Linked DNA regions of Thiocystis violascens DSM 198. The protein of the gene in region 1 interacts with the protein of each later gene in a pairwise test. Links are inferred from orthologs where the notes say so. Each region holds a gene or a part of one and is shown in the gene's direction. Other genes may lie near its edges. The genes, in order: grxD and THIVI_RS03760.

The links.
Region 2: the proteins of grxD (region 1) and THIVI_RS03760 interact in binary tests that used the Escherichia coli proteins (3 or more experiments, as listed by UniProt). The link is inferred for Thiocystis violascens DSM 198 from one-to-one orthologs.

The regions. Positions count from the first base shown.
Region 1 is NC_018012.1:2,023,931-2,039,372, reverse strand. What follows is about bases 4,726-7,539. They hold grxD (Grx4 family monothiol glutaredoxin), read left to right. Parts: upstream 4,726-5,871; coding sequence 5,872-6,207; downstream 6,208-7,539. Other genes in these bases: THIVI_RS09030 (ABC transporter substrate-binding protein), read left to right, coding at 7,243-7,539; rnt (ribonuclease T), read right to left, coding at 6,403-7,080; THIVI_RS09045 (N-acetylglutaminylglutamine amidotransferase), read left to right, coding at 4,726-5,812. Also shown: THIVI_RS09070 (UPF0175 family protein), read right to left, coding at 1-41; THIVI_RS09065 (TIGR04211 family SH3 domain-containing protein), read right to left, coding at 87-764; argF (ornithine carbamoyltransferase), read right to left, coding at 881-1,807; THIVI_RS09055 (aspartate aminotransferase family protein), read right to left, coding at 1,837-3,015; THIVI_RS09050 (superoxide dismutase), read right to left, coding at 3,164-3,745; more of THIVI_RS09045, read left to right, coding at 4,037-4,725; more of THIVI_RS09030, read left to right, coding at 7,540-8,535; THIVI_RS09025 (ATP-binding protein), read left to right, coding at 8,532-11,087; THIVI_RS09020 (response regulator), read left to right, coding at 11,041-11,706; THIVI_RS09015 (IS5 family transposase), read left to right, coding at 11,755-12,864; THIVI_RS09010 (GGDEF domain-containing protein), read left to right, coding at 12,889-13,191; THIVI_RS09005 (TraB/GumN family protein), read left to right, coding at 13,273-14,178; THIVI_RS09000 (MlaA family lipoprotein), read left to right, coding at 14,276-15,055; THIVI_RS08995 (septal ring lytic transglycosylase RlpA family protein), read left to right, coding at 15,238-15,442. UniProt on the Escherichia coli protein: Monothiol glutaredoxin involved in the biogenesis of iron-sulfur clusters.
Region 2 is NC_018012.1:826,952-842,474, forward strand. The notes cover bases 8,052-10,946. They hold THIVI_RS03760 (BolA family protein), read left to right. Parts: upstream 8,052-9,287; coding sequence 9,288-9,605; downstream 9,606-10,946. Other genes in these bases: THIVI_RS03750 (ankyrin repeat domain-containing protein), read left to right, coding at 8,052-8,332; THIVI_RS03755 (hypothetical protein), read left to right, coding at 8,422-9,291; THIVI_RS03765 (alanine/glycine:cation symporter family protein), read right to left, coding at 10,099-10,946. Also shown: THIVI_RS03705 (ABC transporter ATP-binding protein), read right to left, coding at 4-726; THIVI_RS03710 (efflux RND transporter periplasmic adaptor subunit), read right to left, coding at 723-2,009; THIVI_RS03715 (hypothetical protein), read right to left, coding at 2,211-2,519; CAF17-like 4Fe-4S cluster assembly/insertion protein YgfZ, read left to right, coding at 2,638-3,666; THIVI_RS03730 (transposase), read left to right, coding at 4,936-5,610; THIVI_RS22515 (hypothetical protein), read left to right, coding at 5,941-6,936; THIVI_RS03745 (hypothetical protein), read left to right, coding at 6,995-7,684; more of THIVI_RS03750, read left to right, coding at 7,748-8,051; more of THIVI_RS03765, read right to left, coding at 10,947-11,466; flagellar export chaperone FliS, read right to left, coding at 11,787-12,188; THIVI_RS03775 (flagellar protein FlaG), read right to left, coding at 12,253-12,537; flagellar filament capping protein FliD, read right to left, coding at 13,004-15,439; THIVI_RS03785 (flagellar protein FlaG), read right to left, coding at 15,479-15,523. UniProt on the Escherichia coli protein: Transcriptional regulator that plays an important role in general stress response. Has many effects on cell morphology, cell growth and cell division. Acts by regulating the transcription of many genes, including dacA (PBP-5), dacC (PBP-6), ampC and mreB.

The DNA.
Region 1 (15,442 bases):
GTGGCAAAGGCCGATTCGGGCATGTCAAAGGTCAGTTGCATCACGTCGATCTCCAGGGCACAGGAACCAGCAGCAAATCGGTTTTCTCAAAAACTTCCCCACGAACTCTTGCGTCGGCGGAATTTTAGATGCGGCAGCAATAGGCCGAGCAGAACCCCACCAAATAGCACGGCAGCGCCGAGCATGAACCAGCGCTGTTTGATCTGATTCCTGGCTTCCGTTTGCTCCTGCATGAGTTCCTCGCGTTCGCGGGTGAGTTCGCTCGCCTGAATCCGGAGCCGATCCCGTTCGTTGGTGATTTCAAGCACATTCGCCGAGGCATGACGAATGGTGGCGAGTTCCTGCTCCAGTTGCTGCTTGGCCTGCTTGAGCGCCTGGGCGTCCTCGATGAGGATTGCATGTTCGGATTGGAGCTTGGAGAGTTTCGCGGCGAGCGCGTCCGGCGCCTGCTTCAGTTCGGCGAGTTGAGTTTGCAGGTTGGCAATTTGCGCACGCGCGGCAGGCTCTTTCTGAAGCTGACTGATGAGTACATAACCGAGTTTGCCGTCCTCGGTACGGACGCGGGCATACTCCGTGGTTTGATTGACGCTCAACACGTCGAGCGGCGTTCCGCTCTCCAGCATGCGGATGATCTTGTAACGCGTGCTTTCGCCCGCGCGCATGGTGATCTGAAGCTGATCCGTCACATACTGGGTTTCCGCCTGGGCAGGGGCGGTGCTCAGCGCGCCGACAACAATGAGCATGAAGAGCGGAAAGCGTCCCACGAGGTATCCTCCGAGGCGTAACGGTTGGCCTGCACCCGACAAAGGGAGAGAGGCTGAAGTCGTTGATCGTGTGTCATAACAAATGCAGTCCCTCGCGGGAACGAATCCGGCGTTTGTCACGCGGCGACCGTCAGCAGGAACTCCAGCAACGCCTTCTGGGCGTGAAGGCGGTTTTCCGCCTCGTCCCAGACCACGGATCGAGGACCGTCGATGACGGAGGCCGCGACTTCCTCGCCCCGGTGGGCGGGGAGACAGTGCATGAAAAGCGCATCCCCGGCCGCGCGCGCCATGACGGCGTCGGTGACCTGAAAGGGGGCGAACAGGGTTTGACGCCGCGCCTGCTCTTCCTCCTGGCCCATGCTGGCCCAGACATCGGTCGCGACCAGATGGGCGCCGTCAGCGGCCTCCTCGGGGTCGCGGACGAGGGTGCAGCGATCGCTGGCGGCGGCAAGGAGCGCCGCGTCCGGCTCGAAGCCCTCGGGACAGGCGATGCGCAACTCGAAATCGAACAACCGTGCGGCCTCCAGGAAGGAGTTGCACATATTGTTGCCATCACCGATCCAGGCAACGCGCCGACCGCGGATGTCGCCGCGAGACTCCTGATAGGTCTGCATGTCCGCCAGCAGTTGGCACGGGTGGAGACGGTCGCTCAGGCCATTGATGACGGGTACGCTGGAGTAAGCCGCAAAGCGTTCCAGCGTCTCCTGAGAGAAGGTGCGGATCATCACGGCGTCGACCATTCGCGAGAGCACGCGGGCGCTGTCTTCGATAGGTTCGCCCCGGCCGAGCTGGGTATCGCGGGGCGACAGAAAGAGCGCATGTCCGCCGAGCTGGACCATGCCGGTCTCGAAGGAGACACGGGTCCGGGTCGACGACTTTTCAAAGATCATCGCGAGCGTGCGGTACGGCAGGGGGCGGTAGTCCTGACCCGCTTTGAGCATCCGTTTGAGTTCGATGGCGCGGGCAATCAGGGCGCGGGCCTCGACATCGCTCAGGTCGAGCAGGCTCAGAAAGTGCCGGCAATGGGTTCGATGGGCATCCATGGAATCGCGTCTCTCCGACGAAGTCGTTCTCAGGCGTTGCCCAGAAAGCCTTCGATCAGGTGGGTCAGTTCGCGCACGAGTTGGTCGGCCTCGGGCTGCTCCAGAATCAACGGGGGCAGCAGTCGGATCACGCGCTCGGCGGTGACGTTAATGAGAAGACCGGCGGCGAGCGCCAGAGGCACCAGTTCGGCACAGGGGCGGTCCAGCTCGATGCCGATCATCAGGCCGCGCCCCCGAATCTCGGAGACGCCGTTGACGTGTCTCAGCGATTCGCGAAAGGCATTGAGCAGATACGCTCCCTGACGGGCCGCGTTCTCGACGAGGTTGGCCGCGTCGATGGTCTGCAGCACGGCGCGCCCGACCCGGCAGGCGAGCGGATTGCCGCCGAAGGTCGAGCCATGCGAACCGGGCGTCAGCACCTCGGCCGCCGCGCCGCGCGCGAGACAGGCGCCGATCGGGACGCCGTTGCCGAGTCCCTTGGCGAGCGTGATGACATCCGGGATGGCGGCGACGTGCTCATGGGCGAAAAACCGTCCGGTCCGCCCCATGCCGGTCTGGATCTCGTCGAAAATCAGGAGCCAGCCCTCGCGGTCGCAGAGGTCGCGCAGACGTGGCAGATAGTCGTCGGCGGGGAGACGGATGCCGCCCTCGCCCTGGATGGGCTCGACCAGGATGGCGACGATGTTCGGACGGTTCTCGGCGGCGATCTCGACCGCGTCGAGATCGTCGTAGGGGACACGCACGAAGCCTTGTACCAGTGGCTCGAAACCGGCCTGGACCTTGCGATTGCCGGTGGCCGAGAGGGTCGCCAGGGTGCGTCCGTGAAAACTCCCCTCGGTGACCAGGATCGCCGGGTTTTCCACACCGCGCCGGTGCGCGTGCAGTCGCGCGAGCTTGATCGCGGCCTCGTTGGCCTCGGCCCCGGAATTCGCGAAAAATACCCGGTCCATGCCGGCCCGTTCGGTCAGCATGGCCCCGAGACGTTCCTGCTCGGCGATGCCGTAGAGATTCGAGGTGTGGATCAGTTGGCCGGCCTGCTCGCAGAGTGCGTCGCGCACGGCGGGATGGGCGTGCCCGAGTCCGCACACGGCGATCCCCGAGAGCGCGTCCAGATAGCGTTTGCCATCGGTATCCCAGAGCCAGACGCCGTCACCTCGCGCAAAGGTGACAGGCAGGCGCTTGTAGGTGGCCATCAAGGGTTCGCTCATGGCGTCGGGGCCCGGAGTCATCGATCATCAATAAAACAAAAAAGGCGGTTCCTCCGCGAGGGAAACCGCCTTTGTCGTGAAGGCGAAGCTGTGGAATATAACGTGAAAGTCGCGCTCGATACAAGAATCGAGCGCGTCGTGCGCCCGCTTAGCCGGCGTAATTGTCGGCGACGAACGACCAGTTGATTTTATCCCAAATGCTTTCAAGGTATTTGGGGCGCGCGTTACGATAGTCGATGTAATAGGCGTGCTCCCAGACATCGACGGTCAGCAGCGCGGTCTTGCCCGAGGTCATGGGGGTGCCGGCATTGGAAGTGTTGAAGATCTCGATGGAGCCGTCGGCGTTCTTGACCAGCCAGGTCCAGCCCGAGCCGAAATTGGTGGCGGCGGATTGCGCGAACTGCTTTTTGAATTCGTCGAACGAACCGAACTTGGCGGTGATCGCCTCGCCTAGCGCGCCGGTCGGTGCGCCGCCGCCGGTCGGGCTCAGACAGTTCCAGTAAAAGGTGTGGTTCCAGACCTGTGCGGCGTTGTTGAACATGCCGCCGGAGGATTTCAGGATGATGTCGGTGAGGCTCAGGTCCGCGAACTCGGTGCCCGCGATCAGATTGTTCAGATTGGTGACATAGGTCTGATGATGTTTGCCGTAGTGATATTCGATGGTTTCGGCCGAGATGACAGGTTCGAGCGCGTTCTGAGCATAGGGCAATGCGGGTAATTCGTGGGCCATGGTGCGATGCTCCAGTCGAGTTTGCCAGTGAAGTGGATCTTGTGCGGTGAAACATAGGCCCGCATCCTGACAACTCAAGCCGCGTTAAACCGCGTTCGGCAGGATATTTGTTGGTTCTTGGATTTGGGTCGGCCTTGTCCGCATCGGGATGCGTCGGCGTCGACACGGTTTAAGTCTTTCATTTATGATGATTTAAACGGCGTTTCGCTGATCGCCGCGAGTGAGTGCGAGGCTGAAATTTCGCACAAACATGCGGATGTACTCTGGGCGCCGTTGAACGAGGGCGATGCGATGTGCGGTATCTGTGGAGAATTACGCTTCGACGGCATGCCGGCCAGCCTGGAGTCGATTCAGTCGATGATGGCCGAACTGGCCCGGCGCGGTCCGGATCACGGCGGCAGTTACAGCGACGGGGCGCTGGCCTTCGGTCATCGCCGACTGGCCATCATCGACCTCTCGGTGCGCTCCAATCAGCCCATGGTGGATGCGGAACTGGGGCTGGCGCTGGTTTTCAACGGAACCATCTATAACTATCGCGCGCTCCGGCGCGAGCTTCAGGATCAGGGTTATCGCTTCTTCTCCGAGGGCGACAGCGAGGTCATCCTCAAAGCCTGGCATGCCTGGGGTACCGGCTGCGTCGAGCGGCTGCACGGCATGTTCGCCTTCGCGGTCTGGGACGCCAACCAGCGGGTGCTGTTTCTGGCGCGTGATCGCTTCGGGATCAAGCCGCTGTATTGGTCCGAGCAGGGTCGCGCACTGCGATTCGCCTCCCATCCGCAGGCATTGCTGGCTGCGGGCGGGGTCGAGACGGCCATCGATCCGGTGGCACTGCACAACCTTTTTACGCTACACGCCGTGGTGCCGGCGCCGCGCACCATCCTCAAGGGGGTGCGCAAGCTCGCTCCCGGTCACTGGCTGCGCCTGGACGCCAGCGGCGGCCGCACCGAGCAGGCGTACTGGCATTTGTCGGCGACCCGCCCCGAGCGCCCGCCGAGCGAGTCCGAATGGCTGGAGTCGATCCACGCCGCGCTGCGTCACGCGGTCAAGATTCGCAGCGAGGTGGCGGATGTGCCGGTGGGCGTGCTGCTGTCCGGCGGTCTGGACTCCAGTCTGCTGGTCGCGTTGCTGGCGGAGGCGGGCGTGTCGGATCTGCGAACCTTCTCGGTCGGCTTCGAGGATACGCCGGAGGAGGCGGGCAGCGAGTTCCAGTATTCGGATCTGGTCGTAGAACGCTACGGCACCCGCCACCGCAAGTTTCTGGTCCCGAACGATCAGGTGCTGCGGCGCCTGCCGGAGGCTATCGACGCCATGGCCGAGCCGATGTTCGGTCAGGATGCGGTGGCCTTTTATCTGCTCGCCGAACAGGTCGCGCGCGAGATCAAGGTGGTGCAGTCAGGACAGGGCGCCGACGAGGTCTTTGGCGGTTATTTCTGGTATCCGCGCATGCGCGACGAGACCGGGGGGAGTCGGCTGGAGCGTTTCGCCAGGCACTATTTCGACCGTGACCACGCCGAATATCGGCGCCTGGTCACGGATGACTATGCCGGCGCGGATCACACCTCCGCTCTGATCGCCGAGCGGCTGGACGCGCCGGACGCCGACGAATTCATGGATGCGGTGCTGCGGCTCGATGTCACCACGCTGATCGTCGATGACCCAGTCAAACGGGTCGACAACATGACCATGGCCTGGGGGCTGGAGGCGCGGGTACCTTTCCTCGACCACCAACTGGTCGAACTTGCTGCCCGCTGTCCGCCAGAGCTGAAACTGCGCGAGGGCGGCAAGTATCCGCTCAAGGCGCTGGCGCGCGGTCTGCTGCCGGACGCCGTAATCGACCGGCCCAAGGGCTATTTCCCGATGCCGGCGCTCAAATATGTGCGCGGACCCTTTCTGGAGCTGATGCGCGATGCGCTCACTTCGCGTGCCAGCCGCGAGCGCGGTCTCTACCGACCAGCCTATCTCGATCAACTGTTGGACGCGCCGGATCTGCATCACACCCGCATCCAGGGCAACAAACTCTGGCATCTGGCTCTGCTGGAGCTGTGGTTGCAGCGGCATCTGGCTTGAAATGCCGACGCGCGCCCCGAGCTTCATTGATTATTGTCAATTTTCAACGAGGCGAAGAGATGGATGTATTGGAGCGCATCGGCGAGCAGGTGAAAGGCAACGCAGTCGTGATCTACATGAAGGGCACTCCGCAGTTTCCGCAGTGCGGGTTTTCCATGCGGGCCGCCGCGGCATTGCAGGAGTGCGGCCTCCCCTTTGCCTATGTCAACGTCCTGCAGGATCCCGAGATTTTCGAGAACCTGCCGCGCTATGCCGATTGGCCGACCTTTCCGCAGATCTATATCGACGGCGAACTGGTTGGCGGGTGCGACATCACCCTTGAATTGCATGCCAGCGGGGAACTCAAAACCTTGATGGAGCAGGCGGTCGCCAAGACAGAGGAGGCTGGCGGTTAGGGATTTGTTGAAAACGATCTATCTACGGAGAGGCAGTCAATGGACAGGATTCACAGGATTTTCCAAGATTGACAGGATTAAAAAAACTATCGCTTCTATCCTGTTAATCCTGCGAAATCGTGTTCATCATGTCCATTCGCTGCCTCTCGATGGGTAAGACGGCTTCCGGAAATCGCCTGACCTGACCAGACCAGGTCAGCCTTCTTTCGACATCAAGGTCAAGACATCCGGGCTGTTCTCCCAGAAACGCACGGGATCGAGATCGTGCCAGCGGTTGACGATCATGCAGAAGAGGCGCGCGGTCTGTTCGGCGTCATAGATGGCCGAATGCGCCTCGCTGTTCTGCCAGTACAGCCCGGCCGCCCGCGCGGCCTTGGCCAGCACCGTCTGACCGAACATCAGCCCCCCCAGCGTCACCGTATCGAAGACGCTGAAGGCGTGGAAGGGGTTGCGCTTGAAGCCGGTGCGCTCCACCGCCGCCTTCACGAAACCCAGGTCGAAATGGGCATTGTGTCCCACCAGGATGGCGCGATTGCAGCCGGTCGATTTGACGGCCTTGCGAATCGGCGTGAGGACGCGGGTGAGCGCGTCCTGTTCCGAGATGGCGTCACGGAAGGGGTGGTCCGGATCGATGCGATTGAACGCCAGCGCCCGCGGGTCGATCTCCGAGCCCACGAACGGCAGGACATGACAGGCGATCGGGGCCGAAGGCTCCAGCCGTCCGTCCGGTTTCATGCGGATAATGACCGCCGCGATTTCAAGCAGGGCATGACGCTGGGCGTCGAAGCCCGCCGTCTCCACGTCGACGACCACCGGCAGAAAGCCACGAAAGCGCTGCGCGATACCATCTGGAATCTGTTCTTCATCATTCATGGCGACAGCATAAGTGGCCGCGCGGCGAATGCCAAACATTGACTGCGTCCACGACCAGTATCAACCTCTCTTGAAACGGCTTTACACGCACCATGCGCGAGATCGAGCCATGTCTTGATTTCTGTCATTCCCAACCGACCAAGGAAGCGGGAGTGTATGGGCATGACTGAGCAAGACGATCGCTGTCCGCCTGTCTCCCACCGGCGCCGCCGGCTTTGCGCGGCCCTGGGCGCGTTCGCCTGCGGCGCCGGAGCCCTGCCGGCGGCGCCAGCCGTCCACACCAGGGGGCGCGTCAAACTGCGGGTGCTCGGCACCCACGTCACCCTGCGCGAGCAGATTCGCCAGCGTGCCGAGCAGGATCTCGGGATCGAGCTGATCTTCATGCCGGGCGGCAACGCCGAGGTGCTGTATCAAGGGGGCGCCCGCCCGGACAGCTTCGATCTCTACGAGCAGTGGTCCAACAGCATCAGGATTCTCTGGAGCGCCCGCTCGATCCAGCCCATTGACACCCGCCGTATCGCCCTCTGGAGCGAGGTCAACGACCTGACCAAGACCGGACGCCTGACCCCGGAGGCTCCGCTCGGTCAGGGCGACGCCCCTTACCGGCTGATCAATGTCCAGCCGGATGGCGGCCTGGGCGCGACGCCGAGCGAGCGCATCAGCTTCCTGCCCTATGTCCATAATGTCGATGCCTTCGGTTACGACACCCGCGTCGTCCCGCGCGGGGTCGCCTACGAAACCGAAAGCTGGGGCTGGCTGCTCGATCCGCGCTGGCACGGACAGGTCGCGCTGGTGAACGACCCTACCATCGGCCTGTTCGACGCCGCCCTGGCGGTCCAGGCGCGCGGGCTCATGACCTTTGCCAACATCGGCGACATCAGTAAGCCCGAACTGGACCAACTCTTCGACATCCTCATTCAATGCAAGCTGGACGGTCATTTCAGCGGCTTCTGGAGCGAGGTGCCGGAGTCCGTGGGGATGATGCGCGACGGCCGGGCGGCGCTCGCCAGCATGTTCTCGCCGGCGGTCGCCGCGCTCAACGAGGGCGGCATCCCCGCGGTTTATGCCGCGCCGCGCGAAGGTTACCGCGCCTGGCATGGGGTCATGTGTCTGTCGGCAAACACCCGCGGGCGCGAACTGGACGCGGCCTATGACTACATGAACTGGTGGCTGTCGGGCTGGGCCGGTGCCTTCGTCGCGCGTCAGGGCTATTACATCTCCGTCCCCGAGCGCGCGCGCCCCCTGCTGTCGCCCGCCGAGTGGGATTACTGGTACGAGGGCAAGCCGGCCGCCGAGGATCTGTGCGGCCCCGATGGCGAGCTTGCGGTGCGCGCCGGCACCCGGCGCAATGGCGGCTCCTACTGGCAACGCTTCGGCCATGTCGCGGTCTGGAATTCGGTCATGGACAGCTACGATTACAGCCTGCCGCGCTGGCACGAGTTGCTGCTCGCATGATCCGCGCGCTTCTCGCCCCGCTGAATCGATTATGCATCGGACCGCGGATCACGATCGGCTTCGCGGTGGTGCTGACCGTGCTCGTGGTTCTGACGCTCATCGGCAACCTTGCGTTGCGCCGTGCGAGTGTCGAGTTCGATCGCCTGGCGCTCTATCAGGGACAGACCAATCGCATCCTCGACATCGAGCGGCGCGCGATCGATCTCCAAAGGCGCGTGCTCGCCTACACCTATTCGGGGTATGGCGGCATCGTGGCGCGCGTGCGGGTCTCGATCCGCGAACTGCGGGTGCAAATCGAAATGGCAAAACTGGGGACGCGCGACCCCGAGCAGGCGCGTCTGTTACAGCGGATGTCCGAGGTCTTTCGACTCTATGGAGACAACTTCGAGTCGACGGTGATCGAGCGCGGCCAGCGCGACCGCGCGCTCCATCACGATTTCCAACCGCTCGGCCAGCGAATTGGCGAAAGGCTCGTCGAACTGCGCCAGGAGACTGCCCATTCCGGTGCCTATGACCTCGCCGCGCGGATTGGCTCCGCGCGGGAAAATATATTGCTTGCCCACCAGCACGCGCTGGAGTTCGAGAACGCCCCTGACTCGTCGCTGGCGCGCGCGGCCCACGCGAGCATCGATGCCCTTGAGCGCGAGCTCGCGGCGGCGCGCGACCAGCCGGGGTATGCCGCCGTCAGCGAGCGCCTGGGGGAGATCGCGACCCTGACGCGGGATTACCGCGCGGCCCTGTCGGGGTTTCTGCAAGCGACGCGCGCCTATCTGCATCTGGTCTATGTGGTTCTGGCCGGCGAAGCGGGCGAACTCGCGCAATTGGCCGACTTGCTGAAGACGCTCAACCTGACGCGGCAAACCGAGCTTCGCGCGCGGATGTTGCGCGAGAATCGCTTTATTCAACATGTGACCCTGTCGATTTCCTCGCTAGCGGTCTTTCTGACGATCCTGCTCGCCTGGCGCATCGGTCGCGGCATCACGCAGCCCCTGATGGCCATGACCCGCACCCTGACCGACCTGACGCAGGGACGTCTCGACGCCGAGATTCCCTATCGCGAGCGTACCGACGAGATCGGCGCCATGGCCCAGGCCGCCAACGTCTTTCGCGAGGAAGTCGCCAAGAAGGAGCGCGCCGAGGCCGCCAACCGGGCCAAGAGCCTGTTCCTGGCCCACATGTCCCATGAACTGCGCACTCCCTTGAACGCCATCCTGGGCTTTTCGCAACTCATGGCGCGCATGCCCGACACGCCGCCCGACCAGCAACGCTATCTGACGATCATCAACAACAGCGGCAGTCATCTGCTGGCCATGATCAACGACATCCTGGATATGAGCAAGATCGAGGCGGGGCAGTTGGAATCCGATTTCCAGCCCGTCGACCTGTGGCGGCTGCTCGACGAGATCGATTCGCTGTTCGGGCTGCGTGCCGCTCATCAGGGCATTGCCTTCGTCCTCGACCGCGGCCCCAACCTCCCTCGCGCGATCGGCACCGACCCCGGCAAGCTGCGTCAAGTCTTGATCAACCTGATCGGCAACGCCTTCAAGTTCACCGAGCGGGGCGAGGTGCGGATGCGGGTCGGCATCCAGGAAGCCGAATCGAAGGGGCTGCGTCTGATCGTCGAGATCGCGGATAGCGGGTGCGGCATCCCACCCGATCAACTCTCGTCCATCTTCGCGCCTTTCGTTCAGGCCGGGACGCGCGGTCAGGAAGGCACCGGGCTCGGCCTGGCGATCTGCCAGCGCTTTGTCGAGCTGCTCGGCGGCGAGATTCAGGTCGAGAGCGAACCGGGCCATGGCTCCCGGTTTCGTTTCTGGCTCCCGGTCGAGACCGCCGCGGACAGCGAGGCGCCGCCCTTGGACGAGCCGCGTCAGGCGTTGGAGCTGGAGCTGGAACCGGATCAACCCGCGTATCGCCTCCTGAGCGTCGAGGACAATCCCGACAATCGTCTGTTGCTCGCGACCATCCTCAAGCCGCTCGGACTGGAACTGCGCGAGGCCACGAACGGCGCGGAGGGCGTGCAACGCTTCGAGACCTGGCGCCCGCACCTGATCTGGATGGATATCCGCATGCCGGTCATGGACGGGCGCGAGGCGACCCGCCGGATTCGCGCCCTGCCGGGCGGCGATTCCTGTAAGATTATCGCCATCACGGCGAGTACCTTCGTCGAGGAACGTGCCCAGATCCTGGCCAACGGATTCGACGATTTTCTGAGCAAGCCCTATCGCGACACGGATATCCATCGGCTGCTCGGGCGCCATCTGGGTCTGCGCTTCCGCGCCGGGGAACGCCCGCCAGCCCCATTGGCCGCCTCGGCGACGATGCCCGAGGTACCGGAGGGGCTGATGTCGGTCATGCGGGACGCCGTGATCCTTGGCGACTCGGAGCGAATCGAGACGCTGCTCCAGGAACTTGACGAGAGACATCCCCAGGTTGCGGCCCTGCTCCGGGAGTGGGTTGCCGACTACCAATACGAACGTATCCTGCGCTGGCTCGAGGACGACGATGGACGCCGCACCGACCGCACCGCCGACCATCCTGGTGGTCGATGACACTCCGGGGAATCTCGATCTGCTGGGACGCATCCTCACCGACGCCGGCTACCGGGTCCGTCAGCTTCCGTGCGGCGAACTGGCGCTGACGTCGGCGCGGACCGCCCCGCCGGATTTGATCCTGCTCGATATCCGTATGCCCGGCCTGGACGGGTTCGAGGTGTGCCAACGGCTGAAGGAGGAAGCGATCACCGCCGAGATCCCGATCCTCTTCATCAGCGCGCTTCAGGACGCCGGCGACAAGGTTCGGGCGTTCGCGGCCGGGGGGCTGGACTACATCACGAAGCCTTTCCAGACCGAGGAGGTGCTGGCGCGGGTCGCCACCCACCTGCGGCTCAGCGCGCTGCAACGTCGTCTTGAACTGCAAAACCGAGAACTGGAGCGCCTGGCCACCACCGATCCGCTGACCGGCATCCTCAATCGCCGCAGTTTTACCGACTATGGTCTCCACTACCTCGCCCATGCCAACCGTTATGGTCGCCCCTTCGGACTCATCATGTTCGATATCGACAAATTCAAGGCGGTCAACGATTGTCACGGACATGGGGTCGGCGACAAAGTGCTGGTGGTCGTCACCGAGCGTATCCGCGCCTGTCTTAGAGGGTGTAGACAAAAATAATTGAGCTGCTATTTGTATACCAGTCTACAACTGAGCTGGTGTGCGCTGATGTCGAAAGCTGGTCGTCCCCCCAAGATTCACGAGGCGGAGCAAGCGGTATTGCGTCAAATTGTCACGGATCGCCCGACCTCCACGCTGTCAGAGATTGCCCGGGAACTCGCGGCACGGACGGGAATCGAGGCTCATGAAGCAACGATTCGCAAGTCCTTGCGGGAGGCGGGCGTCACGCGCCTCCGGGGCGAGAGTGGTCTCGAGGCGCAAGCGCGCGCAACGCCGCGTCGGTATGGGTATACGGATGCGCATCGTCGCCACGACCCCGACCAAAGCTACCCAAGTTGTCTGACCGATGCGGAGTGGGACTTGGTCGCCGCTCTCTTTGAGATGCCGGGCGGGCGGGGTCAACCGCCCCGCGTGTCGCGCCGGAGCATCCTGGAGGCGTGTTGCTACGTGGTGCGCACGGGGTGCGCGTGGCGGATGCTGCCGCACGATTTCGCGCCTTGGCAGAATGTCTACAAGACGTTTCGCCGTTGGAGTGCGGCTGGGAAGTTTGAGCAGATGCATGATCGACTGCGGGGGCAATGGCGCGAACGCGAGGGGCGTGAGATCGCGCCGACGGCGGCGGTGCTGGATGCGCAATCGACCCGCGGCTCGCCGCAGGGTGGACCGAGCGGCTTTGATGCGGGCAAGCAGGTCAAGGGGCGCAAGCGCAGCCTGGTGGTCGATACCTTGGGGTTCGTGTTGGCGGTGAGCGTGGTCGCGGCCAATCTTCAGGACCGCGATGCCGCCTCGGGCGCCGTCGCTGACGCGGCCGCCAAGTACCCCCAGATCAACACGCTGTTTGTCGATAGCGCCTACGCCGGTCAATTTGCCCAAACCACCGAGCAGACCCACGCGATCCGCGTGGAAGTCGTGCGCCATCCAGCCAACAAAAGCGTTGGCTCCTGGCACGTGGACGGGGCGCCTGACCGAGTGGTGATCGCCAACGCCGACGGCTTCGTTCCGCTGCCGAAGCGCTGGGTTGTCGAGCGCACCCATGCGTGGAATGAGCGTGCCCGTCGATTGATCATGCATCATGACCGTCTGCCAGCGGTCTCCGAAACCTGGGTTTGGCTGGCGGAGGCGCGCATCCTGCTGCGGCGGTTGACCACAACGGTTTGATTTTGTCTACACCCTCTTAGGGATGTGGACCTATTCGCGCGCTGGGGCGGCGAGGAGTTTATCGTCCTGGCCCCGGAGACGTCCCTGACGAGCGCCATCCGTCTGTCCGAGCGCCTGCGTCAGTCGGTTTCCGCCGCGCCCATCGATCCCGTGGGCACCGTCACCGCGAGCTTCGGGGTCGCCAGTGGGGAAGAACGTGAGACCTTCGAGGGGCTGATCCGGCGGGCCGACGACGCACTCTATGCCGCCAAGGAGGCCGGGCGCGATCAGGTGTTCCCGTCGCCTGAAAGCGCCCTGGATCAAGCGGCGAACGCTCATGAGAGGTGAAATCGATGAACGTCGCGGGGTGATGGTGTCAGTTTTGATCGCCGGTTTTTTCGAGTGGCAACGCTAGGGGACCATGCTGCATTGGGCAATCTCCGCAGACTGGCGGGACGCCGGCCGTGGTTTGTCTGGGGCATCGCCCTCTGGGCACTCCTGCTCGGCGGTCCGGCGGCGGGGGAGGCTGGGCGCGCGACGCACGGACTGCTTTACCGGGTCGATGCGCCGACGGCGGCGGCTCCCAGCTTTGTATTCGGGACGATTCACAGCGAGGATGCCCGGGTGACCGAGCTTCCCGCGTCGGTGCGCTCGGCATTCGATGGCTGCGCCGGCGTTGCGTTGGAGGTCATTCCCGACGCGGCGGCGATCATCAAGGCCATGATCACCATGACCTACACCGACGGTCGTACCCTGCATGAGGTGCTGCCGCCCGATCTCTATCTCGAGACGGTCACTGCGCTCGCCGACATCGGCATGTCCGAGGATGCGTTCAAGGATTTGAAGCCCTGGGCAGTGATGACGCTGCTGAGTACCCCGCCGACCGAAACGGGGCATTTCCTGGATATGGTGCTGTATCGCGCCGCACTCGCAACGGGCAGGCCCGTCCAGGGATTGGAAACCATGGAAGAGCAGCTTGCCGTTTTCGACGGGATGTCGGAGGCCGATCAGATCGGTCTGTTGCGCGAGACCCTGAAATCCAGGAGTCGGTTGCCGATCATGTTCGAGCAATTGACGCAGGTCTATCTGGCGCGCGATCTTGGGCGTCTGGTCGATCTGAGCGAGTCCTTTCTCCAAGGCGGCGATCCCAGGCTGGCGGGGCTGTTCCAGGAGGCCGTGATCGACGCGCGCAATCGGCGGATGGCAGAGCGCATGCGGCCGCTGCTGGAGCGGGGCGGATGGTTCGTCGCCATCGGCGCCTTGCATCTGCCGGGCGATGCGGGAATCATCGCGTTGCTTCGGCGTTTTGGATACGGGGTGTCGGTGCTGTATTGAAGTCCGTGCTCAGTCCGATCTCCGGGGGTGGCTGGCGCTGTGATAGGATTTCGCAACTCCACTGGGAAAACAGAAATTGCCAATGAAGGGTGTTGAGATGGACGCATTCCGGTCGGGCTGGTTGGGGGGGGTGTGTATCGCCCTGTTGGCCAGCGGTTGTGCCACGAATCCGGACCGGGTGCCCGATCCGCGCGACCCGCTGGAGCCGTTCAACCGGGCGGTCTACCGTTTTAACTCCGATTTCGACAAGGCGTTTCTGCAACCTGTCGCCAAGGGCTATCAGGCGATTACGCCCGAGCCGGTCGATCGCGGCGTCACCAATTTCTTTCATAACATCGCCGACGTGACCTCGGCGGTGAATAATGTCCTTCAGTTCAAGATGTCGCGGGCGGGGAGCGATGTGGGACGACTCTTCATCAACTCCACGGTTGGAGTGCTGGGGATTTTCGACGTCGCCACCAACGTGGGTCTGCCGAGCTACAAGGAAGATTTTGGCCAGACGCTCGGTTACTGGGGGCTTGAATCGGGCGCCTTTCTGATGCTGCCTATCCTGGGGCCGAGCAGCATGCGCGATACGATCGGCCTGGCCGGCGACGTGTTCACGGATCCTCTGATTAATATCCGGGAGGACAAAATCTACTGGAGTCTGTTGGGTCTGCAGTTCGTCGATCGCCGGGCCCAATATCTCACCGCCGGTCAGATCCTGGAGGATGCCGCACTGGATTCTTATGGCTTTCTGCGCGATGCCTATCTGCAGCGCCGACTCAACCTGGTCCATGACGGCAATCCGCCCTCGGCGGAAGGCCAGGAGGATTTTTGGGACGAGATCGATTTCGACTCCAACGGCAAGGCGGACCAGAAAATCCCGGCTTCCTGAGGTGCGCCGGTTCAGGCGCGTCTCGCGGCGCCAATGTTTCGGTTATGTTGCAATTGACTCTCATTTGATTGGAGGGGTGGTCAAGCACGCCCCTCACCCTGTAAAATAGCCCTTCGGATCGAAGACGAAGGGTCCTTACCGAGGCGCCCATACACCACAACGAGACTGAAAGAGGAAGCGTTTTGGTTAAACGACGCAGATGGCTATCCCCGTTTCTACTGACACTTTCAATCCTGCCGACGACGCAGACGCATGCAGTCGTCACCGAAGGCACCGCCTCCTACTACGCGGATCGTTTCAATGGCCGCAAGACCGCCAGTGGCGCAAGGTTCAATACGAATGCCTTGACCGCGGCGCACAAGACCTTGAGTTTTGGCACCAAGGTGA
Region 2 (15,523 bases), 1.2 Mb from region 1 along the record:
CAACTATCGATGTCCCGCGTCGGCGATCCGGCCATCCAGGAAATGGATGACCCGGTGCGCATAGGCGGCCATCTCGGCCTCGTGGGTGACCATCAGCACGGTGATCCCCTGATCGCGGTTGAGTCCGGTCAGCAGTTCCATGATCTCGTGACTGCGGGCGGTATCGAGGTTGCCGGTGGGCTCGTCGGCGAGCAGCAGGCTTGGCTGGGTGACGATGGCGCGTGCGATGGCGACCCGTTGCTGCTGACCGCCCGACAGCTCGCCCGGCGTATGGTGCTCCCAGCCGGTGAGTCCGACCCGTTCCAAGGCCTGGCGCGCGCGGGTATGCCGCTCGGCGTGAGGGGTGCGGCGATAGATGAGTGGGAGTTCGACATTTTCCAGGGCCGAGGTCCGGTTGAGCAGATTGAAGCCCTGAAAGACGAAGCCGAGATAATGACGGCGCAGCAGCGCGCGCCGATCGCGGTCCAGGGACTCCACCGGCACCCCGCGAAAGCGATAGGAGCCGCCGCTCGGAGTATCCAGGCAACCCAGAATATTCATGGCGGTGGATTTGCCGGAACCGCTCGGCCCCATCACGGCGACGAATTCGCCCTGACGAATGATGAGATCCACCCCGTCCAGCGCGCGCATCGCTGCCAGCCCGCTGCCATAGACCTTGGCGACCTGCCGGAACTCGATCAATGGCGCAGGATCGCCTGCGGTGGAGGTCGCGTCGGGCCGATTCACGATGCGCGTCCCGGACGCTCGACGTCCACCAGCACCGGAGTGCCTGGGTCCAGCGGGTCGCCAAGCACCTCCGTCATGACCCCGTCGGTGAGGCCAATCTTGAAGGTGATCGGGGCCGGCTCGCCATCGCGCAGAATCCAGACGCGCCCTTCCTTGCCGTTGCGCTGACCGATCTCGGTCTGCCGCTTGGATCTCGGCGGGCGTCTTGGCAGTAAGAGCCCGACCAGATTCGGACCGCTCTGTTCCGCCTTGGGCTGGGGCGGCGTGAAGCGCAGGGCCAGGTTGGGAACCAGCAGTAGACCCCGCTCCTCGCGCACCAGGATATCGGCGGTCGCCGTCATCCCCGGACGCAGCGACAGATCGGCGTTATCGACCGCCAGCAGGGCGGCGAAGGTCACCACGCCATTGACCGTCTCCGGCGCGAAGCGCACCTGAGTGATCGTCGCCGGGAAGGTCCGGTGCGGATAGGCGTCGACCGTGAAGGTCGCCGACTGACCCTCCGCGACCTGTCCCACATCCGCCTCGTCCACCGCCACCTTCAGTTCCATCTGCGTGAGATTTTCGGCCAGGGTAAAGAGCACCGGCGTTTGTAGCGAGGCGGCGACGGTCTGCCCCGGCTCGACCACGCGATTGAGCACGATGCCGTCGATGGGCGAGCGGATGATCGTCTTTTCCAGGGTTCGCCGATCGGCATCGAGTTGCGCCCGCGCCTGGTCGACCTTGGCACGGGCCACCGCCAGCGCGGCGCTCGCCCGCTCGGCCGCCGCGACCGCCGTGTCGAGTTCCTCCGGCGAGGCGAGACGCTTGGCGACCAGATCGCGCGTGCGCCCTAGTTTGTTGGCCGTCTCGTTGACCGTTGCCTGGGCCTCGTCGACCTGCGCCTTGGCCAATTCCAGCGCCGCCGCGGACTGACGCTCCTTCGCCTGCGATTGGTCCGGATCCAGCCGGGCCAGCACCTGTCCGCGCTTGACCCGAGCGTTGAAATCGACTTCCACGCTCTGGATGGTGCCCGACACCTCGGTGCCGACATCGACCTGGATCACCGGCTGCAACTGTCCGGTCGCCGTCACCTTGACGGTCAGATCGCCGCGTCGCACCTCTGCCGTTTTGAAACCGATCCGATCGCTTTTTTGGCTCCCCATCAGGAGCGTGCCGGCCAGGGTCAGTCCGAGTCCAGCCAGGGCGGCCAGCCAGAACCAACGGAAACGTCGGCCCGGCCGTCGTCCATCAAGGCCGATTCGTTCGGCGACCGTGGTGTCGTGGGAGTCTCCCTCTAGGGTCATGCGTATACTCCAAATGGATGCCAGACCACCGACCGTCAGGGTTCATGGCGGACTAGGACAGGCTATGCTCGAATCATGAAAAAATTGAGGATCCAAACCGCATCCAGCGGCCTGGAGAAGATTCAGAGGTCGGATCAAGCGGATCGCCGGCCCGCGAGACGTACCGCACGGCTCCACGATGACAGAAGACAAGGCGCGCGGTCACGCATAGTCATCGATACCAACGAAGGCGCGAAGATCCTCGCGGACCTGCACCCGTTGAGCGGATTCATACGCCAAGAGCGCGCGCCGCGTATGGGGATTGCCCGCCGCCAGTCGGATCGGATCGGCAGCGCGCAGACCGAGAGACATCGGCTCCGCCTGCTGAATATTCGGCACGGCACGAGGGGTCAAGGGCACCTGCGTCCGCGCCTGCGACGGAACGAAGGGGATCACCCGAGCATCCCTTTCCAGCCGCTGCTCCACGGGCAGCGGATAGGAGGACGGAATCAATAAACCGGGGATCTGCATCTATCACCATGTTTGGCGCCGATGGCCAGACGAAGGAATGGCGCAGCTTGAGTATCGTATGAAATGCGCCACCTTACCGACATCCGTTTCAGGCGCTAACCGTTCGAGGACTGACCGCATGACGAATCAATGGCGAGAATTTCTCACCGCACGCAATGCCTATCTCGAAGACGACGGCGGCATCCGCTTTCCCAAGGTCGCTGGTCCGAGGGACAGCCGGTTGTTCGACCTGTCGCATCTGGGGCTGATCGCGGTCCGCGGCGCGGACGCGGACGCCTTCCTGCAAGGCCAGTTGACCAACGACATTCGCGAAGTCTCCGCGACCCATACTCAGTTTAGCGGCTACTGTAGCCAAAAGGGGCGCCTCCTGGCGAGTTTTCGGGTCATGCGCATCGCCGATGCACTCTATCTTCAGACACCCGCCGAGCGGCTACCCGACGCACTCAAACGCTTGCGCATCTTCATTCTGCGCAGCAAGGTGACCCTGGAAGACGCGAGCGACGATCTGATTCGCATCGGTATCGCCAGCGCTCGCCTCGCGGATCTGCTCGCCGGTCAGGGTCTTATACTGCCGGAACGCGACAACGCTTGCGTCAGCAACGAGACGCTGTCCGTGATCCGACTCCCTGGGGCGATCCCGCGTTGCGAGATCCTCGGTCCATTCCCGGCCATCGGCCAACTTTGGGACGGACTCGCCAATCAAGCCCCGCCCGCCAACCGCCTCGACTGGACGCGGCTCGATATTCAGGCGGGAATTCCCAATGTCTACAACCGGACCGCCGAGGTCTTCATCCCGCAGATGATCAATCTGCAATTGATCGATGGCGTCAGCTTCCACAAGGGCTGCTATACCGGCCAGGAGGTGGTCGCGCGCATGCAGCATCTGGGCAAACTCAAACGCAGGATGTATCTCGCCGAGGTCGACGCGCCCGCGCCGCCGCAACCGGGCGAGGAACTCCACGCGTCCTCCAGTACCTCCCAGCAAGCCGCGGGTTGGGTGGTCGATGCCGCGCCCCTCGACGCTGGACGTCATGCGCTGCTCGCGGTTGTCGAGGTCAGCGCGGCCGAGGGCGGCGAGGTGCGACTTGGCGACCAGGGACCGGTACTGAGCCTGCAAGCGCCGCCCTATGGGTTTCCCGAATCCTGACGTCCGGCACGCACGGAAGTACTCGCCGCGATGCAAAAACGAACCGTCGCACCTCATCACCTATCACATTCTGGCAAACTGCCGCTCAGAGGGTGTAGACAAAAATAATTGAGCTGCTATTTGTATACCAGTCTACAACTGAGCTGGTGTGCGCTGATGTCGAAAGCTGGTCGTCCCCCCAAGATTCACGAGGCGGAGCAAGCGGTATTGCGTCAAATTGTCACGGATCGCCCGACCTCCACGCTGTCAGAGATTGCCCGGGAACTCGCGGCACGGACGGGAATCGAGGCTCATGAAGCAACGATTCGCAAGTCCTTGCGGGAGGCGGGCGTCACGCGCCTCCGGGGCGAGAGTGGTCTCGAGGCGCAAGCGCGCGCAACGCCGCGTCGGTATGGGTATACGGATGCGCATCGTCGCCACGACCCCGACCAAAGCTACCCAAGTTGTCTGACCGATGCGGAGTGGGACTTGGTCGCCGCTCTCTTTGAGATGCCGGGCGGGCGGGGTCAACCGCCCCGCGTGTCGCGCCGGAGCATCCTGGAGGCGTGTTGCTACGTGGTGCGCACGGGGTGCGCGTGGCGGATGCTGCCGCACGATTTCGCGCCTTGGCAGAATGTCTACAAGACGTTTCGCCGTTGGAGTGCGGCTGGGAAGTTTGAGCAGATGCATGATCGACTGCGGGGGCAATGGCGCGAACGCGAGGGGCGTGAGATCGCGCCGACGGCGGCGGTGCTGGATGCGCAATCGACCCGCGGCTCGCCGCAGGGTGGACCGAGCGGCTTTGATGCGGGCAAGCAGGTCAAGGGGCGCAAGCGCAGCCTGGTGGTCGATACCTTGGGGTTCGTGTTGGCGGTGAGCGTGGTCGCGGCCAATCTTCAGGACCGCGATGCCGCCTCGGGCGCCGTCGCTGACGCGGCCGCCAAGTACCCCCAGACTCAACACGCTGTTTGTCGATAGCGCCTACGCCGGTCAATTTGCCCAAACCACCGAGCAGGCCCACGCGATCCGCGTGGAAGTCGTGCGCCATCCAGCCAACAAAAGCGTTGGCTCCTGGCACGTGGACGGGGCGCCTGACCGAGTGGTGATCGCCAACGCCGACGGCTTCGTTCCGCTGCCGAAGCGCTGGGTTGTCGAGCGCACCCATGCGTGGAATGAGCGTGCCCGTCGATTGATCATGCATCATGACCGTCTGCCAGCGGTCTCCGAAACCTGGGTTTGGCTGGCGGAGGCGCGCATCCTGCTGCGGCGGTTGACCACAACGGTTTGATTTTGTCTACACCCTCTGAGGAAGGGGCGGCCAATCTCGGCTTCGCGGGCCAGCAGGTGGTGTTGGAGCCGCTCCTGGCCTGGCTGCCGTCCGGGGCGCGCGTGCTGCTATCGGCGGACCGGTTCTATCCGTCGGCGGGCCTGTTCGGGTGGCTCCAAGCCCGGGGCTGGAGCGACCGGCTGCGCCTGAAGAGCAACGTGCTAACGGATACCGGGCAGGGCGATGAGACGACGACGGGCGCGTTGGCACACGGGGTGACGGAACGTTACTTCACCGGTGTGCGCCTGTTTGCGCAGGGGGTGATCACGAACCTCGGGATCCTGCACGAGGATGGCCACCCCGAGCCGTGGATCATTGCCATGGACGCCGCCCCGACACGGGCAAGCGTGCTTGACGACGCTGCTCGCTGGGCCATCGAACCGATGTTCTCCGACGTCAAGGGCCGGGGCTTCGACTTGGAGGATTCGCAACTCCAGCATGCCGAGCGTTTGGAGCGACTGGTGCTCATCATGGCCTTGGCCATGTACTGGTGTGTTCGCGCCGGCCGAGACGAGGGGCTGAACGATCCGACACCACTCGAAAAAAAGTCCAGGCGCAGAACGACCCCGCGCATTGGAGCTTCAGGAAACTCTATCGTAGCCTGGTCTCGTGGTTCACGCGCGGCCTGCGCCGTCTGAAGCGGTGCCTTCAAAACGACCTCCCGTTGCCCGCTTTTCATGCCCGTGAGTAACTGATAGGTGATGAGCCGTCGCACCTCGAACCGCCGACGCTTGCGGCACTGTGTTAGCATTTCACGGGTAACCAAATTTTTGGCTCGACGCATAGGCTGCGTCGCTCGATCCGTTATTTGTGCGAGGGGCTTTTAGGTGAACGTGCGTTTTTTTGCCACAATCTGTTGTTTTGCGCTGATCGGTCCAGGATTCTCCGGGTGTGCGGTCAATCCACCCAGAGAGGCGGAGCCCGCCGTCGCGGCGGAACCAATAAATCTTGATCGTTTGCCGCAAATCATGCTGCCTGGCGCGATCCGCTCGGAGGTCAAATCGTTCGCGATGGGCGCGGCTCGCAGCAAGGGCTGGGGCATTGCCGAGTCATCGACCGACCGCCTGGTGGTCCATCGCCCGATCGACGCGACCGCATTGGCGACGGTCGCGTCCGGTGCCCCCGGTCCGGCGGTCGGCCCCGGCTCGCGGCTCGAAGTCACCTCGTATTTCATCGAGCAGTCCGGCGGGGTCAAGGTCGCGAGCAAGGCCGAGCTGGTGAACCCGACACCGCGCGAAAAGGGGCCGACACGCACCGATTACACGGAAAACTTCCGGGATTCGCTCACGCAATCCCTGACCTCCCTGCGGAACTCCTGGTCGGAAAATCGTGGCCGGATCGCCCGCGCCACCCCGCCGGCGGATGGCTGGGCGGATGCCTGGGGCAACCGGCCGACCGGCGCCGCCGCGAGCGCAAACCCGGCATCCGAGCCGGCAACCCGCGACAACGGCCAAACCGAGGCAATCCGAACCGTACAACCACAGCCACCGAAACAGCCCGCGCCGCCGGTCTACGCAGCGCAGCCCGCTCCGCAACCGGTCACGGAATCGAACCCCCAACCCAGCCAATGGATCGCCGAACGGCCAGCGCCTCTGCGTTCCGCTCCCGAACCGCGCTATCTCGCCGCAGGCGCGGCTCCGGTCGTGGATGCGACGACGAATGCCCCCGCTGCCACGTCCGCGACCAGCGCGCCCGCTGCCCCGAAGCCACCCAGCGCACCCCCGAACGCCATCCCTCGCCAGGACAACATGATGGCGCTCCCGAGCCGCTCGCCGGTCGCCGGCTCCGTCAGTTGGGCCGCCTACGCGGAACAGTACGCACGTCAACGCGGTTGTCAGGTGGGCGGACTGGGCACCGAACTCATCGAATCGCGCACGGATGGCGAAGTCCACAAGGTTCCCTGCGTCGGTAGCGACAGTTTCCTGGTCAAGTGCCAGAACGGAACCTGCCAGGGGCTGTTATAACCGCGACGGCGCGCTGGCCCATCCAGCGCGCCACTCGCTTCAACGTCAGTCATAAAGCGTGAACGGTTGGCATCTCAAGCTCTTGGCGACAGGGCTTCTGCTGTTGCACCTCGCCGACTCCCAGGCGCTGCAAAATCCCGCGGTCTTGCTCTTCGGAGCCACCTTGACGGACGCCCGCGCGTTCGCCGTCGAACACGCCTCGCGTCGGGGCTGGAGCATTCGGGAAGTGACCGCGAACGCGGCCCTGTTCGAGCAGGTTCTCGACGGCGAGGAAACGGACGCCATCCTGGTCGTCCAGCGTCTGCTCCGAATCCGCGCGGAATTTGCCGAGGAGTCGGATGGCGTTCGCGTCTCTCTGCGTGCCGAGGAGGTGGAATGGCCGGAGACGGATCGGGAGTGGATGGCGGATGTCACGGGGCGCTATGCCGACAACTTGGCGAACGCGCTGTCATCCTTGCGAGCCAAATGGGATGCCTGGCGCGGGAATTCCGCCAGCCTGCCCAACGCGCCGTCATCCCGCTTTCACGGCGGCGTTCCGCCTGATTCCAGCCGGATGGCAGCCGAACCGATCGGCACCTGGGCCTATGCCGCGGAACGCTACGCCCAGAGTCGCGGGTGCGAACTGACCGAACGGGCGACGCAACTGGAATCGAACGGCCAGGATTGGGAACGACACTGGGTCTTCTGCCGGGACGGCTCCCGGATCAGCGTGCGGTGCCGTTACGGAGACTGCACGACCGGTCCCTGAACCCCGCCATGCGTTGCGCATTCTCATTGGTCGTCGGCCCCAAGCCACGGAGAATACCCCAGCATGAAACTCACACACTCCATCGCTTTCGCCATCGCCCTGGCGGGCCTCGCCGCCTGCGGGCCGTCGGATTCATACAACGCGTCGGGCAGCGCCGGCGCGGCCCTGCTCGAGGTCGCCGAACAAGGCGATCTGAATGCCCTGGACCAACTGCTCGCGAAGCATCGTCAACCCGACGTTCGGGACAGTTGCGACTGGACACCGCTCATGAAGGCCGCGCTCTACGGACATACGCCGGTCGTCGCGCGCCTGCTCGATGCCGGCGCCAGCGTCGACGCCATGGACAAGGGCGGCTACACCGCCATGATGCTCGCGGCCTCGAACAATCACGCCGAGGCTCTGGATCTGCTCTTGAAGCGCGGCGCCATGGTCGACCATCAGGAGTCCACCGAGGGCTGGACCGCCCTGATCTGGGCCGCCAAACAGGGCCACGCCAGGAGCGTCGAGACCCTGCTGCGTCACCGCGCCGACCGCACGCTCAAGGACTTCAAGGGCAAGACCGCCCTGGATTGGGCCAGCGAGGGCGGATACGCCGAGGCGCTCAGTCTGCTTCAAGCGGCGGATCAAGCTCAGTCATCGGTCAGATAAGCGATTCGGGCTTGGAAAATCCTGAACCGCGACGCGGAAGACACGCAATCCTTCTTGGACCGGCGCCCTGTCCGCGCTAAGCTTCGCGAATGCCGAGTCTGCGCGAAAAACTGGCGGAACATGGATTCGAGTCCAACGACGACTACGAATTCCAGCTCAGTTGTCTTCTCGAAAGCCCCGCGCGCGGAGTGCGGACACTCAACATCGAAGGCGATGGCGAGCGCCGCAAAACGGCCTTTGCCAACGCACTGGCCCACGCGCTGGGCTATCCTCATATTCTCTACCACGATTTTACCGACGCGCATCCGCCGCTGCCGGAGGTGATCCTACCGCCAAGCCGCGATGAGCTGGGCCGCGAGGAGCCGCCGATCGACCCGCTGGATCAGATCGTCAGCGAGGCCTGCGCCCAGAGCGAGGGCGAACCGACGGTGCTGATTCTCGACCAACTGCAGGCGGCCGATTTCCGCGAACATATCCGCATCCATCGTTTGGTCCGTAACGCCTCCTGGACCGTCCTCGATGGCCGCTATTTCGCGAATCCGCGCCATCTGCTGCTGTTCCTGATCTCGGAAGAACCGCTCTATCACGCGCTGCAGAAAGAGAGTTTCCGGGTCTGGATCGGCCGACTGTCGGAACGTCAGGCGAGTTATCGTCCGAGCGATTTCGGCCTCGACGAAGCTGGCCAGTCACTCTTCGACGCACTCGCGGAGCTGTTTCGGGCGCTCGATAGCGCGCCGACCCGCAGCGAATTCACGCATCTCCTGCACGATCTGCAACTCCATGCGCGCACGGTCGAGCATCTGCGGCTGAGTCTCTATGGCCGGATCGAGGGGGTCGACCGCCGAGCGCTCACGGCCCCGTCACTGGCCGAACACCTGGCCAGGGTCATCGCCGCGGCCCAGGTTTTTTCGACCCACAAAGCCCCGCGAGGGGCGGATGATTCCGAGGCGACACCATGAATCGAAAACAACGCATCGAAGAAAAACTCAAGGCTGCTCTGAGCCCCATCCTGCACCTGGATCTCGTCGACGAAAGCTACATGCATGCGGTCCCGGCGGGAGCGGAATCGCATTTCAAGGTGCTGGTGGTCAGCGAGACATTTGAAAACATCCCGGTGATCGAGCGCCATCGGCAACTGAATCAACTCCTTGCCGACGAGCTTCAAGGCGGACTGCATGCGCTCACGCTCCATACCTGGACGCCGGAGGAATGGTATGCGAAAGGTGGAGCCCCCGAATCGCCCCCCTGCATGGGGGGCTCGAAAGCGCGTTAGACGAGTTTCGGGAAATCGCCTTAACGGTCGAACCGCAGCCGTTCGTAGCAAGGCACTCGGCGGCCTGCCTGAAGCCGTTCGTGGCGAGGCGCCCACCCTTCCTGAAGCCGTTCGTGGTGAGGCACTCGAACCATGAACGGCTTCACGCGCCGAGGCCCGGATTTCCCGTCCGTCCCATTCGACTGGGCTCATGACAGGCTTCGAGTGCCTCAGGACGAACGGGAAATCCTCCGAGCGTTTGACCGCCAGGTTATCCAACCGCCAAAATTCCTGACGCCCCCCGCCTGAAGCCGTTTGTGGCGAAGCACTCGCCCTTTCCTGAAGCCGTTCGTGGTGAGGCACCCACCCTATCCTGAAGCCGTTCGTGGTGAGGCACTCGAACCACGAACGGCTTCACGCTCCGAGGCTGCGGATGTCCCATTTTCTCCATGCTTCAGTTCCCTTCGGCTTGGCTCAGGGCAAGTCGCACAGGTAAACCCGCCTCAATCCGAGTTCAGGGCGGCGGCGTCTCGTCGACCAACGAGGGTTGCCGCTCGAAGTATTCCCGCGTCAGGCGAAAGACCACCGGACTGAGCAACAGCAGCGCGATCAGGTTCGGAATCGCCATCAGCGCATTGAGGGTATCGGCAACCAGCCAGATAAAATCCAACTGAAGCAGCGTGCCCACGGGAATCATGAGCACCCAGAGCAGACGGAACGGCGTGATGGCGCGCTCGCCGAACAGATACTCGGCGCACCGCTCGCCGTAGACACTCCAGCCAAGGATGGTGGTAAACGCAAACAGCACGAGCCCCAACGCCACGATGTAGGAACCGACCCCCGGAAGCGACTGCTCGAAGGCCGCGGTGGACAGCGCGGCACCAGTCAATCCCGAGGTCCAGGCGCCGGAGACCACGATCACCAACCCGGTGATGGTGCAGATAATGAGGGTGTCGATGAAGGTGCCGATCATGGCGACCGTCCCCTGCGCCACCGGATCGTCGGACTGGGCGGCGGAGTGAGCGATCGGCGCGCTACCGAGTCCGGCCTCGTTGGAGAAGATCCCGCGCGCCACGCCAAACTGAATGGCCGCGGCGACGCTGGCGCCGGCGAAACCGCCCGCGGCGGCCGTGGGCGAGAATGCCTGAATAAAGATCAGCTCCAGCGCGGGTCCGATCTGATCCAGATTGGTCGCCAGCACCACCAGCCCGCCGATCACATAGGTGACCGCCATGAAGGGCACCAGCGCCGCGGAGACCTCGCCGATGCGCCGGATTCCGCCGATCAGCACCAGCCCGGCAAACGCCGCCATCACGACCCCGCTGATCCAGAGCGGGACGCCAAAGGCGCTCTGCGCCGCGTGCGCCACCGAATTGGCCTGCACCGTGTTGCCGATACCAAAGCCGGCAAGCAGTCCGAACAGGGCAAAGGCGGTAGCCATCCAGAGCCATTTCCTGCCCAGTCCGAGCTTGATGTAATACATGGGGCCGCCGAGATGGTTGCCCTGCCCGTCCACCTCGCGGTAGTGCATCGCCAGGACGGCCTCGGCGTACTTGGTCGCCATGCCCACCAGCGCGGTGCACCACATCCAGAAGAGCGCGCCCGGACCGCCCAGAAAGATCGCCGTCGCCACCCCGGCGATGTTGCCGGTTCCGACCGTGGCCGACAGCACGGTCATGAGTGCCTGGAAAGGCGGGATATCGCCCTCCCCCTGTGCCACGCGGCCCCGCCAGAGCATGCGGAAACCGAACCCAAGTTTGGCGAGCGGCATGAAGCGCAGCCCGATCATCAAGAAAAAACCGGTGCCCAGAATCAGCACCAGCATTGGCGGTCCCCAGACGAAACCGTTCAACGCGCCCACCCACGCCGTGATCACTTCCACATCGATCCTCCAGGATTCAACAATGCCAATGAAACGCGCGTCACTATACAAGATAAAGAGCGATCGACGGCCAAGTCGCCCGCAAGCGGGCTCCTACGCACCTCGTAGGAGCCCGCTTGCGGGCGACGCCGATACCGGGGGAGGTTGTTTTTGGAATGTTTTGTGCGGGCGCCGCGACAGCGGTCGGGGTGAATCCCCCATCTCGCCTCAGTGCCCGTCTTCGAGCAGGAAAAACCTCGGTCCGGCCAGCGGCGGGAGACGTCGGGGGTAGCCCCCGCCGACGCCCGAACCGAGTCAACCCAACAGCCGAAACGCGCCCGTCAGGACGCGCGCCGCAACATCTCCGGGATCGCATCCCAGCCGGACTTGATCTCGCGTAGCAGGCGACTCACTTCATCCAGCGCATCCAGATCGTTACGCGCGTTCCCTTCCAGCAAACGTCGATTCATGTACTCGTAGAGCGCATCCAGTTTTTCCGACAAGTCCACCCCCTTGCCGTGGTCGAGCGAAGCGCGCAGACCGTCGATAATCGCGATCGCCTGGCTCACTTTTTCGCCCTTAACACGAATATTGCCCTGCTCCATCGCGCCCCGCGCCACGGCGATCCGCTCAAGCGCACCCTCGAACAACATTTGAATCAAGCGATGAGGGTTGGCGACGGACGCTTCCGCCATGTGCCCGGCCTGGCGATATTGATTCAATTCTCTGCGCATCGCGTACATGGTGTTCTTCACTCCCGACGAGTGGTTAAAGATAATCAATTGATCGACAAACAACTGGCGGCGGCTACGCCTTCTCGCTCAGACCGATCCCGCGCATGCCGCCGCCCTCGCGCACCTGCGCCATGAGCTTCAACGCCAGCTCGGACGGAATCTGGCGGATGACTTCCTTGCGATCGACATCCATGACGGTAATCACGACATGTCCGGTCTCGTCGTCCACGCTGAACTCCAGCGCGCGTTTCTGGTTCTGCAAAAAACCGTTGATCGACTCGACCGCCTGCTTCAGTTCGTTGGTGTCTGGTTGCGCCTGTCCTCGGCCGATCGTTTCCTCCCGCGCCGGGTTCCTCATTAGCGCAGGTTGTTCGGGCGCATTGGAAGACACTGGCGGCGGACTGGCAACCGACTGACCATCGGTGCGTTTCGCCTCCAGTTGCGCGGCCGAAGGCACTGTTTTGGCAGTCGCCCCGACTAGGGATGGAATCGTTTCAATCATGAGGACATCCTCATCATTCGCGGGCAAGCGACAACCAGGATCGAACCGGAAACATTCACCTTATCAAGTCGCTCCGCGATGACCAACCGATCTCGGCTCTTCCGATTCCCCGCCAGGGAGTTGGCGTGGCCGTGCTCCGCTCATGATGAAGGTAACGGCAGGCGAACGGGATTCTTGAGCCGGGGCATGTACGTTTGAATTCCGGAGCGACACCCGACCGCGCATCCTTGCGGAGATAGCTGAACGGTTAGCGGCAGGCCGCGTTCTTGGTGGGACGGTCGATGGGTTGCTCAGTCGCGCGACCCATCTTCCGCAATGGAGATCAACTTGACGATGCGGTAAAGGGCAATCGATCGACCAGACCCTCCAGTTGGCTACCGGTGCCCTGGAGACTGTTGACGATATTCTCCATCGCGGTGAACTGGGCGAGCAGACGGGCGGAGACGCCTTCCATGCGACGATCCAGTTTGGTCTTGTTCTCGTCGAGACCGTCGAGCTGAGTCTGGATGCCGTCCTCGCGGGTCTTGACGATGCCGGTGGAGCCGAGGAAGTTGTCTATCAGTTTGGACAGCTCGCCAGCGAAGCCGCGCGAGAAGCCGATCTCGAAGCCAGCCGTCCCGCTGGCCTCGCTCTGGGCCTTGGCCCCGGCGCTCACGCTCAGATTCAATCCATAGGCTTTAGAGTCGATGTCGGGCAAGAGCACGTTACCGGCGCCGAAACCGGCCACGCCGTCGATGCTGCCGGCCACGTCGACACCCCTGGTTCCGGTCATGGCCAGACCGATGCCCAATTTCGCCATGTCGTCGCCGGTCTCGGTAAAGGCCACCGCGGATGCCGCGCCGCCCGTGCGCGAAACGAAGCTGAAGGCGTTGGTCGCGGGATCGTAGGTAACATCCAGCCCGCCGACCGATGCCACATTGGCGTCGGCATTGATCTGCGTCTGGAGATCCGCGCGCAGGGTCTCGGCGTCCGTGTAGGTGCCGCTGAGCTGGAGCGCACCCGATGCCACCCCATTGACACTGAGCTTGAAGCTGTAATCCCCGGTCGCGGCATTCAGCGGCGTGGTAAAGGTCTCGGTTGCCGCATCGAAAGACTCCTGACTCACCGCATCCCCAACGATCCGCGCCTGCGTGAGCGCGATGCCCAACGCGCCCAGACTGGCGCCGGTCTCGGTGAACTTCACCTGAGAGATCGCGCCGTAGTCGCGCGAGGTGAAACTGAAGCTATCGGTCGTGTCGTCGTAGCCGACATCCAGCGCAATACCCGCCGCCTTCAGACTGGCATCGCCATTGATCCGTGATTGCAGATCGGCGCGCAGATCGTCGGCCGAATTGTAGGTTCCGTTCAGCTCGATCAGATTGGAGTTCGTCCCATCCACATTGATCTTAAAGCTGTAGGCCGCGCCGGCGGCGGTCAAGGGCGTGTCGAATTTATCCGTGCCCGCATTGAAACCGCCAACAGTGATCGGCGTGCCCTGGGTCTGTCCGTGCGTCGGATCGCGGTCGATCTTGACGGCATAGGTTCCGGCGGTCGCGCTCGCGGCAAAGGTGCCTTGATTGACCTTGACCGCGCTGTTGGCCGAGGTCGTCTTGCTCGCGAACAGTTCCCCGATCAAGTCGAAATTCTTCGCGAAGGCGTCGGTGAATTCGTCCTCGCTGATGCTGAGCGAGCCATCCCGCTCGGTGCGAATGCCGACATTGGTCAGCGCCGTGAAGCCGCTCGCGATGCCCGGCACGGCACCGCCGATCTGCTCGCGCAGACGGCTGATCGCGGTCCGCGCCGCACTGTCGCCGGCCAGATCGCCGCGCACCAGATTGTTATCGTCGTCGCGGGAATAGCCGATCAGCTTCTGGGTGGTTTCCTGAAAGGCGTTATAGGCCTCGACGAAGCCGCGCACCGCCTCCTCCGCCGAGCCCTTGTCCGCCGTGACCGAAAAGTTCAGGCTCTCGGTGGAGATCTTATTAATGGTGAAGGCGAACCCCTGGATGACATCGTCGATGGAGTTGCTCTCGCGCGTCACCGCGAGACCATTGATCTTCAGGCTGGCGTCCGCGCCCTGCTGGGTCTCGGCCACCTGGTCGAACTGCGACTCGTTGAAGGCAAAGGCGTTCAGGCTCGTATCGTCAACGCTGACGCGCAGGGCATTGGACACGCCCGAGGGCGCGGTCAGGGTGAGCTGATACTGGCCGTCGACCTTCAGCACCGCCGCCTGCACGCCCGCATTCTGTGCGTTGATCTTCGCGGCGATGCTGTCGAGCGAGTCCGTCGCCTCCACCTCGATCGAGAGCGCGGCACGCTCGGCGTTGGTGGCGAAGCCGGTCGGCTCATCGGATCCGTTGTAGGTCCACTCTCCGAAGCCGATCGTCAGATTCCCGGACTTGCCGAGCGCGCCATCGCGCTCGTCCTGGGCCTGGGTCGCCAATGAATGGGCGCTTGCCACCGCCAGCACGTCGATCTTATAACTGCCGGTCTGGGCGCCGGGCGACACGCTATCGGCGGTAATGGCATCGGAGGTGGGCACCGCGACCGAGCGGGCATTGAAGATGTCCGCCGTCCCCAGCGACCCCATCGCGGTCTTGAGCGTATCGAGCGCGCTCTTGAGCTGGCCGTAGCCGGAAATCTGCGCCTCCAGCTTCTTCTGGCGGGTATCGATAAGTTGTTGCTGGGGCGCGCGCTCCACTTCGGTCAGTTGGGAGACCAGCTTGGCGATATCGATCCCCGATCCGGCGCCGAGCGAGCCGATGATGTTGGTATCCATGACGATCGCCCTCTTGACTCTGAACCGGCGGCAATGCCGCTAAGCCTTCTTGTTAAAAATCAACCCCGCCAAGCCATCGACATA